Regions from separate parts of the Streptomyces sp. NPDC048278 genome, predicted to be linked through region 3. Evidence: riboswitches for the same ligand, from Rfam matches in the RefSeq annotation. Region 3 holds a riboswitch; each other region holds the start of a gene.
The links. A riboswitch is a leader RNA that binds a small molecule or an ion and turns the genes downstream of it on or off. The one in region 3 is predicted to bind thiamine pyrophosphate.
Positions count from the first base shown of each region.

Region 1: linked by a shared signal. The riboswitch ahead of AB0D74_RS11330 (thiamine ABC transporter substrate-binding protein) and the one ahead of thiC (phosphomethylpyrimidine synthase ThiC) in region 3 are both predicted to bind thiamine pyrophosphate.
Region 2: linked by a shared signal. The riboswitch ahead of thiO (glycine oxidase ThiO) and the one ahead of thiC (phosphomethylpyrimidine synthase ThiC) in region 3 are both predicted to bind thiamine pyrophosphate.

Region 1 covers NZ_JBEZLP010000005.1:129,133-132,385, reverse strand. Annotated here, with positions in the region: gene rlmN (23S rRNA (adenine(2503)-C(2))-methyltransferase RlmN) at 434-1,540, shown strand; TPP riboswitch at 1,565-1,672, shown strand; gene AB0D74_RS11330 (thiamine ABC transporter substrate-binding protein) at 1,745-2,815, shown strand; gene AB0D74_RS11325 (iron ABC transporter permease) at 2,857-3,253, shown strand, end outside.
Region 2 covers NZ_JBEZLP010000003.1:413,381-416,633, forward strand. Annotated here, with positions in the region: gene AB0D74_RS08045 (Rv2175c family DNA-binding protein) at 1-349, opposite strand, end outside; gene AB0D74_RS08050 (FAD-dependent oxidoreductase) at 458-1,690, opposite strand; TPP riboswitch at 1,855-1,966, shown strand; gene thiO (glycine oxidase ThiO) at 1,964-3,133, shown strand; gene thiS (sulfur carrier protein ThiS) at 3,130-3,253, shown strand, end outside.
Region 3 covers NZ_JBEZLP010000002.1:365,428-368,680, forward strand. Annotated here, with positions in the region: gene AB0D74_RS05195 (YibE/F family protein) at 1-1,231, opposite strand, end outside; TPP riboswitch at 1,303-1,480, shown strand; gene thiC (phosphomethylpyrimidine synthase ThiC) at 1,473-3,253, shown strand, end outside.

The DNA of each region.
Region 1 (3,253 bases), on a different contig from region 3:
CCCTGCCCCGCGCTTCGAGAGCGGCGCCTTTTGCGGCGAGGGTTTCCTTGTGCACCGCGTGCGCTGCCTTCCGCACAGTCTTTCCGACGACCTGTTCGGCCTTTGCCTTGGCTCTTTCTCCGGCACTCATCTCGATACCTCCACGTCACTGGCCAAGTGCCCCTGAGGCGGGGGTCACAACCACCGCAGGGACCAGCAGCCGCCTCAGCAGCATCCGCCGACCGAACACCGAGCGTCCTCGCACGCTGAGCCGCAGCTCAGAGGGTGGGCGACGTGATCCGTTTGTGAGCGGTTCAAGAGCCTGGCTTCGTCGGCCGGGCCGTCTGTGGGCCGTCCGAGGGGGATCGGCGACGACAGATGACGACCGTCGGTGACAGGAGTCCAGGTCGTGAGCCGCAGGTCACCCAAGTGGATCTGCGACACTGGTACCACCATGCCCAAGCCCGGAGAACTCACTTTCGTCGCGCCGCGCGGAGCCAAGAAGCCGCCGCGGCATCTCGCTGATCTCTCGCCTGCCGAGCGCAAGGATGCGGTGGCCGAGGTCGGGGAGAAGCCGTTTCGTGCCAAGCAGCTGTCGCAGCACTACTTCGCGCGGTATGCGCACGACCCCGAGCAGTGGACCGACATCCCGGCCGGGTCGCGGGACAAGCTGCGGGAGGCGCTGTTCCCCGAGCTGATGACGGTCGTGCGGCATCTGTCGACCGACGAGGGGACGACGCGCAAGACGCTGTGGCGGCTGTTCGACGGCACGCTCGTCGAGTCGGTGCTGATGCGGTACCCGGACCGGGTGACCATGTGCATCAGCTCGCAGGCGGGGTGCGGGATGAACTGCCCGTTCTGCGCGACCGGGCAGGCGGGACTGGACCGGAACCTGTCGACCGCCGAGATCGTCCACCAGATCGTGGACGGGATGCGGGCGCTCCGGGACGGGGACGTGCCCGGCGGGCCCGCGCGGCTCTCCAACATCGTCTTCATGGGGATGGGCGAGCCGCTCGCCAACTACAAGCGGGTGGTCGGGGCGATCCGGGCGCTCACCGATCCGGCCCCGGACGGGCTCGGGCTGTCGCAGCGCGGGATCACCGTCTCGACCGTCGGACTGGTCCCGGCCATCCACCGGTTCGCCGACGAGGGCTTCAAGTGCCGGCTGGCGATCTCGCTGCACGCCCCCGACGACGAACTGCGCGACACCCTCGTCCCCGTGAACACGCGGTGGAAGGTGCGCGAGGTCCTCGACGCCGGGTTCGAGTACGTCGAGAAGAGCGGGCGGCGGCTCAGCATCGAGTACGCGCTCATCCGCGACATCAACGACCAGGCGTGGCGGGGCGACCGGCTCGGGCGGCTGCTCAAGGGCAAGCCCGTGCACGTCAACCTCATCCCGCTGAACCCGACGCCGGGTTCGAAGTGGACCGCGTCGCGGCCGGAGGACGAGAAGGCTTTCGTCGAGGCGATCGAGGCGCACGGTGTACCGGTGACGGTCCGGGACACCCGTGGCCAGGAGATCGACGGCGCCTGTGGTCAGCTCGCGGCCACCGAGAGGTAATCTGAGGGCCGTACTCACATCTTCATATTCCGACAGGGGAGCGCCACAGCGCTGAGAGTGCGGCAATCGGGCCGCAGACCCTCTGAACCTCGCCCAGGTCATTCTGGGTAGGAAGTTCGGTCATCACTCAAGCTGTTGCGCCCTGCCCGCACACCGCGGGCAGGGCCGCGTCTCTTCCTGGTCAACCCCAGGAGGAAAACACCAGTGCACACAAGGACCTTCTTGGCCGCGGCCGTAGGGCTCGGCCTCGTCACGCTGTCCGCGTGCTCGTCGTCGTCGGGTTCCGAGGCCGACTCCAAGACCGTCACCCTGGTCAGCCACGACTCGTGGGCCGTCTCCAAGAACGTGCTCCAGGACTTCGAGAAGCAGTCCGGCTACAAGGTCAGGGTCCTCAAGGACGGCGACGCCGGGCAGGCCGTCAACAAGGCGATCCTGACCAAGGACAACCCGCAGGGCGACGTCTTCTTCGGCGTCGACAACACCCTGCTGTCCCGCGCCCTCGACAACGGGCTCTTCCAGCCGTACGAGGCCAAGGGGCTGGACCAGGTCGGCACGGACTACCAGCTCGACGCGGGCAAGCACCGGGTCACGCCCATCGACTACGGCGACATCTGCGTCAACTACGACAAGGCGTACTTCAGCAAGCACAAGCTGACCCCGCCGACGTCGTACGCCGACCTCGTCAAGCCGCAGTACAAGAACCTCCTCGTCACCGAGAACGCGTCCACCTCCTCGCCGGGGCTGGGATTCCTGCTCGGGAGCGCGGCCCAGTACGGCGACAGCGGGTGGCAGGGTTACTGGAAGCAGCTCAAGGCCAACGGTGTCAAGGTCGTCGACGGCTGGGAGCAGGCCTACAACGAGGAGTTCTCCGGCTCGGCCGGCGGCAGGAAGGCCGGCGGCGACCGGCCGCTCGTCGTGTCGTACGCCTCCTCGCCGCCCGCCGAGGTCATCTACGCCGACCCGAAGCCGAGCACCGCGCCCACCGGTGTCGCGACCGGCACCTGCTTCCGGCAGATCGAGTTCGCCGGGCTGCTGAGCAACGCGGGGAACACCAAGGGCGGCAAGGCGCTCATCGACTTCCTGGTCTCCAAGGAGTTCCAGGAGGACATGCCGCTGAACATGTTCGTGTACCCGGTGGTGAAGGGCGCGAGCGTGCCCGCCGAGTTCACCAAGTACGGTCCCGCCGCCCAGGACCCCGAGACCATGGCGCCCGACAAGATCGCCGCCAACCGTGACCAGTGGGTCAAGACGTGGACGTCACTCGTACTGAAGTAGCGGCCGGGAGCGGGCGCGGAAGTGCGGCGCGGCTCGGGTTGATGCTCGGGCCCGTCGCGTTCTTCGGCGTCTTCTTCGCCTGGCCGGTCGCGGCGATCGTCGCGCGCGGGCTGAAGGTCGACGGGGTGTGGCGGTTCGGGCGGATCGCCGACGTCCTCGGCCAGTCCGACATCCGGCACGTGCTCTGGTTCACCACCTGGCAGGCGCTCGCCTCCACCGCGCTCACCCTGCTGGCCGCGCTGCCCGCCGCCTACGTCTTCGCCCGCCTCGACTTCCCGGGCAGGCAGGTGCTGCGGGCCGTGGTGACGGTTCCCTTCGTACTGCCGACGGTGGTCGTGGGGACCGCGTTCCTCGCACTCGTCGGACGCGGCGGCCTGCTGGACGCGTTGTGGGGCGTACGGCTCGACACCACCGTCTGGGCCATCCTGCTGGCGCACG
Region 2 (3,253 bases), on a different contig from region 3:
GGGCGCGGCGCTTCACCTCCGTGCCGCGATTCTCGCTGAGCGCCTGCGCGGGGGTGCCGGGCAGGGTCTCGTCGGGAGTGAAGAGCCACTCCAGCATCTCTTCGTCGCTGAAGCCGTCGTCCCGCAGGAGCGTCAGGGTCCCGGACAGGCCCTTGACGACCTTGTCGCCGTCGATGAAGGCGGCGGGGACGTGCAGTGCCCTGTTCTCACCGCGGCGGACGGCGATGAGCTGGCCCTCCTTGACCAGCTGGCGCACGCGCGTCACCTCGACGTCCATCATCTCTGCGATGTCGGGGACGGTGAGCCAGGCGGGGACGAGAGCATCGATCTTCGTGTCAATCTCGGTCACGGGGTCAAGGGTAGGCGCATTGCCGGGTGGGCCGCGATGGGTCGTTGTTCGGGTGCGGCGCGGTGGGGGCTGGTCGCGCGGTTCCCCGCGCCCCGTGCGGGGCGCCGTTCAGCCGTACGTCGCATCCTTCAAGGGGCGTCCAGGGTCCGCCAGTGCCTCGGCGTCCATCTGGCGCCCCGCCTCGATCAGGCGGCGGCCCTGGGCCAGGTCCCGGGGGCGGCCTACCGCCAGGAGGGCGACCAGGCGGTTCTCGCGGAGCCAGCAGACGCTCCAGGACGGGCCGGCCGGGTCGCCGCGCCAGATCAGGTGGTCGGCGGCGGCGTGATGGCCGGCGTACTGGACGAAGCGGCCGAACTGTTCGGACCAGAAGTACGGCACCGGGTCGTAGACGGCGTCGGTCTCGCCGAGGATGTTGGCGGCGACCGTGCGCGGGCCCTGGAGGGCGTTGTCCCAGTGGTGGATCAGCAGGCGCTCGCCGTAGCGGCCGGACGGGAAGGACGCGCAGTCGCCGACGGCGTAGACGTCGGGGACGTCGGTGCGCAGGCGGTCGTCGGCCAGCACCTCGCGGTGGGTGCCCAGCTCGATGCCGGAGCCGGCCAGCCAGGCCGTGGCGGGGCGGGCGCCGATGCCGACCACGACGGCGCCCGCGGGCAGCCGTGAGCCGTCGTCGAGCACCACCGCGCCGGGTTCGACGCCCGCCACGCGCGCGTGCGTGCGCAGGTCGGTGCCGCTGTCCGCGTACCAGGCGGCCATCGGCGCGGCGACCTCGGCGGGAAGCGCTCCCGCGAGCGGACGGTCGGCGGCCTCGACCACGGTGACCGCGCAGCCGGCCTCGCGGGCCGCGGTGGCGAACTCGGCGCCGATCCAGCCGGCGCCGACGACCACGATGTCGTGCTGCCGGGCCAGCACGGGCCGCAGCCGCTCGGCGTCGTCCAGGGTGCGCAGCAGATGCACGCCGGGCACGCCCTCGGTGCCGGGCAGGGTGATCGGCTCGGCGCCGGTGGCGAGGACCAGGACGTCGTACGGCACCGGTCCGGTCCCGGTGTCCAGCTCGCGGTCGGCGGTGCGCACGCCCAGGGCCTCGCGACCGAGCGCCAGCTCGATGCCGAGCGCCTCGAAGTCGACCTCGAAGGCGGACCCCTCCGACTTGCCGAGCAGTACGGCCTTGGAGAGCGGCGGCCGGTCGTACGGCTGGTGCGGCTCGGCGCCGATCAGCGTGACGGTCCCGGTGAACCCCTGCTCGCGCAGGGCGACGGCGGTCTGCACCCCGGCCATGCCCGCGCCCACGACGACCACGCGCCGCGTCTGTGACGTGCTCCGTCGCTGCGTCTGCTCGCTCACGTGATCACCATAGACAAGAACGATAGACAACTGACAAAGAGTCAGTCAGGGGCGCGACGAGTGACCTGTTCCACAGCACTCTCCGCTGCGCTGTCCGCCGCACTGGCCACAGCGCCGCCCGAGGCCGTCTTACAAGGGCGGAGCCCCGCGGGCTAGGGTGGCGGGGAAGCACACGCGGGAGCCCGGACGCACCGGGCTGAGAGGGAGGCTGGCGGCCTCCGACCGTACGAACCTGATCCGGGTCATGCCGGCGAAGGGAGGGGCTGGACGCCCATGTCCTCACGTACGTCCGACGTCCTCGTCATCGGGGGCGGCATCATCGGCCTGGTCACGGCCTGGCGGGCGGCCCAGCGCGGGCTCGCCGTCGCCGTGGTCGACCCCGCGCCCGGCGGCGGTGCCGCGCAGGTCGCGGCCGGGATGCTGGCCGCGGTCACCGAGCTGCACTACGGCGAGCAGACCCTGCTGGGGCTCAACCTGGCCTCCGCGCGCCGCTATCCCGCCTTCGCCGCCGAGCTGACCGAGCTCACCGGCCACGACCTCGGCTACCGGCGGTGCGGCACCCTCGCGGTCGCGCTGGACGCCGACGACCGCGCCCATCTGCGCGAGCTGCACGCCCTCCAGCAGCAGTCGGGCCTGGAGTCCGAGTGGCTGTCCGGGCGGGAGTGCCGGCGCCTGGAGCCGATGCTCGCGCCCGGTGTGCGCGGCGGGCTGCGGGTCGACGGCGACCACCAGATCGACCCGCGCCGGCTCTCGGCCGCGCTGGTGGCCGCGTGCGAGCGGGCCGGGGTGGTGTTCCACCACGACTGGGCCGAGCGCCTGGAGGTGGCGCGGGAGCGGGCCACCGGTGTCCGCACCCGCGCGGGTGACACGTGGGGCGCCGGGCAGGTGGTCCTCGCCGGCGGAAGCCTGAGCGGGCGGCTCGCGGGCGTGCCCGACGACGTGCTGCCGCCGGTGCGGCCGGTCAAGGGGCAGGTGCTGCGGCTGACCGTGCCCGCCCCGTACGCGCCGTTCCTCAGCCGGACCGTCCGGGCCGTGGTGCGCGGCGGGAACATCTACCTGGTGCCCCGGGAGAACGGCGAACTGGTGGTCGGCGCGACCAGCGAGGAGCTGGGCTGGGACACGGCGGTCACCGCGGGCGGCGTGTACGAGCTGCTGCGCGACGCGCACGAGCTGGTGCCCGGGATCACCGAGCTGCCCCTGACCGAGACCCGGGCCGGGCTGCGCCCCGGCTCCCCCGACAACGCGCCGCTGCTCGGGCCGACCCGCCTCGACGGACTGCTGCTGGCCACCGGCCACTACCGCAACGGGGTGCTGCTCACGCCGGTCACCGGAGACGTGATGGCCGAGCTGCTGACCGGCGGCGAGCTGCCGGCGGAGGCCCGTCCGTTCACACCGAGGCGCTTCGGCCCGGTTTCCGACGTACTCGTGGAGCAGACCGCATGAACATCTCCGTCACCATCTCCGTCAACGGGGAGCGCCGGGAGATCGCCCCGGGCACCGCTCTCGACTCGCTCGTACGGTCCCTCACGGTCGCGCCCTCCGGGGTGGCCGCGGCCGTCAACG
Region 3 (3,253 bases):
GCAGTTCCCAGACGGCCGAGGTCTGGGTCACCGTCACGTCGTCCAGGACGCCCAGCGAACCGATGATGACACCGGCGAGCAGCAGGCCGCTCATGTCGATCGAGGGGTACAGGCCGTGGATCAGGCCGGTGTTGTCGTCGGTGTTGCCGGTGAGCGCCGCCCAGTCGATGAACTCCGAGCCGAGCAGACCGATCAGGCACAGGGAGACCAGCGTGCCGAGCACCGCCACCGAGGTCCGGGCCGACAGCCCATGGCAGATGTACAGGGCGATCAGCATGATGGCGCTCGACCCGACCACCGCCATCAGCAGCGGATTCGAACCCTGCAGGATCCCCGGCAGGATGAACATGGTCAGCACCAGGAAGCTGACGGCCAGCGCGACCAGCGCCATCACACCGCGCAGCCGCCCCACCACCACGACGGCGAGCGCGAAGATCCCGGCCAGCAGGGCCATCGGGAACTTCCGGTTCACGTCGGTGACCGAGTACTGCAGGTCCCTGGGCGCGGAGGGCTCGTACGCGGCCACGACCTGCTCGCCCTCGTGCAGCTGCCGCGACTGGTCGGGCTGCACGATCTCGGTGAAGGTACGGCCCTTGTCCTTGCCGGTGTCGACCCGGACCGTGGCCTTCTTGCAGGTGCTGTCCTCCTCCTTCGAGGACGTGCCGTCGGCGGTGGAGGTGTCGCCGGTCGAGCCGCCTCCGGAGGCGTTGACCGACTTGCAGCTGACCGAGACGACCTTGGTGACCGTCGCCGCCTGCGTCTGGCGGTCGAAGCCGACGCCGGTGCGTTCGTGGGGCGGGGCGCCGCCGGGCCACAGCACCACCAGACCGACCACGACCGCCGCGGTGAAGGGGATGAGGATCGCCGCGATGACCTTGCGCAGATGCTTGGAGACGGGTGCGGCGGGGCCGTGGCTGTGGCTGTGCCCGTGCGAGTGGCCGTGACCGCCGCCGGGCCCGGAGCCGCCCTGGTCGGGGCCGGGAGCGGGCGAGTGGCCCTGGGCCTGGCCGTGGCCCCCGTTGCCCTGGGCCTCGTCGTGGCCGTGGGCATGGCCGTTGTCGTGATGGTGGGCGTGGCTGAGAGCCTGCCCGCGGTCGTACTGCTCGCCCTGCCCATGGATGTGTCCGTCACCGGCACCACGGCCCCCGTGGCCGGGTCCGCCGCCCTGCGGGGCGCCGTTGCCGCGCCGCGGGTCCGGGGGCGGATAGGGGTGCTGCTGTGTCGAGGTCACCGCCCGATCATCGCAAGAACGGCAGGGGCCCTCTGTTCACCGCGCCCGAATTGACGCTAGCGTGGAGGCACCTTTGCACACGCGGGAGCTCGGAGCACCGGGCTGAGAGGGCGCTGACCTCCGTATTCGCGATGTTTCACGTGGAACGAGTGATGTTTCACATGGAACGCCGCCCGACGGAAGCCGCTGCGTCGACCGCCGAACCTGTTACCGGGTAATGCCGGCGTAGGGAGTAGGTCTCATGACCAACAAGGACGTACGCACGCCTGCCTTCAGCCAGGACGAACAGCCCATTGCGGGCGAAAAGTCACCAGAGGCCGGGAAGTCCATCGGCTGGCACAAGGGGTATGTCGAGGGCTCTCGCCCCGACCTGCGGGTGCCGGTCCGTCAGGTGCACCTCACCAACGGGCAGTCGGTCACGCTCTACGACACCTCGGGCCCGTACACCGATCCGCTCGTCGAGACCGACGTCCGCCGGGGTCTGTCGCCGCTGCGGGAGAACTGGATCGTCGCCCGGGGCGACACCGAGGAGTACGCGGGCCGGCCCGTCCGTCCCGAGGACGACGGAATCAAGCACACCTCGCCGCGCGGTGGCCTGCGCAACCTGGACGCGGTCTTCCCGGGCCGCCCGCGCCAGCCGCGCCGCAGCCGGGGAGGCGAGGCGGTGACGCAGCTCGCCTACGCCCGCCGGGGCGAGATCACCCCGGAGATGGAGTACGTGGCCATCCGCGAGAACGTTTCTCCCGAGGTGGTCCGCGAGGAGATCGCGGCGGGCAGGGCCGTACTGCCCGCCAACGTCAACCACCCGGAGATCGAGCCGATGATCATCGGTAAGCGGTTCCTGGTGAAGGTCAACGCCAACATCGGCAACTCCGCGGTCACTTCCTCCATCGAGGAGGAGGTCGAGAAGATGACCTGGGCGACCCGCTGGGGCGCTGACACCGTCATGGACCTCTCCACCGGCCGCAACATCCACACCACCCGCGAGTGGGTGCTGCGCAACTCCCCCGTCCCCATCGGCACGGTGCCGCTCTACCAGGCGCTGGAGAAGGTCGACGGCAGGGCCGAGGAACTGACCTGGGAGATCTACAAGGACACGGTGATCGAACAGGCCGAGCAGGGCGTGGACTACATGACCGTCCACGCGGGCGTGCGCCTGCCGTACGTGCCGCTCACCGCCAACCGCAAGACCGGCATCGTCTCGCGCGGCGGCTCGATCATGGCGGCCTGGTGCCTCGCGCACCACAAGGAATCGTTCCTGTACGAGAACTTCGAGGAACTCTGCGAGATCCTCGCCGCCTACGACGTCACCTACTCACTGGGCGACGGGCTGCGCCCCGGCTCCATCGCGGACGCCAACGACGAGGCCCAGTTCGCGGAACTGCGCACGCTCGGGGAACTCAACCGGATCGCCAGGCGTTTCCACGTACAGACGATGATCGAAGGCCCGGGCCATGTCCCGATGCACAAGATCAAGGAGAACATCGACCTTCAGCAGGAGATCTGCGATGAAGCTCCGTTCTATACCCTCGGCCCGCTGACCACGGACGTCGCGCCGGCGTACGACCACATCACCTCCGGCATCGGCGCCGCGATGATCGCCTGGTGGGGCACGGCGATGCTCTGCTACGTCACGCCGAAGGAGCACCTGGGCCTGCCCAACCGGGACGACGTCAAGACCGGCGTCATCACCTACAAGATCGCGGCCCACGCGGCCGACCTCGCCAAGGGTCACCCGGGCGCGCAGGAGTGGGACGACGCGCTGTCCGACGCCCGCTTCGAGTTCCGGTGGGAGGACCAGTTCAACCTCGCCCTGGACCCGGACACGGCCCGCGAGTTCCACGACGAGACGCTTCCGGCGGAGCCGGCGAAGACGGCCCACTTCTGCTCCATGTGCGGGCCGAAGTTCTGCTCGATGAAGATCTCCCAGGACATCCGTCGCGAACACGGTGGGAGCCAGGCCGAGGTCGAGGCGGGGATGGCGCAGAAGTCGAAGGAGTTCGCGGCGGCGGGGAACCGGGT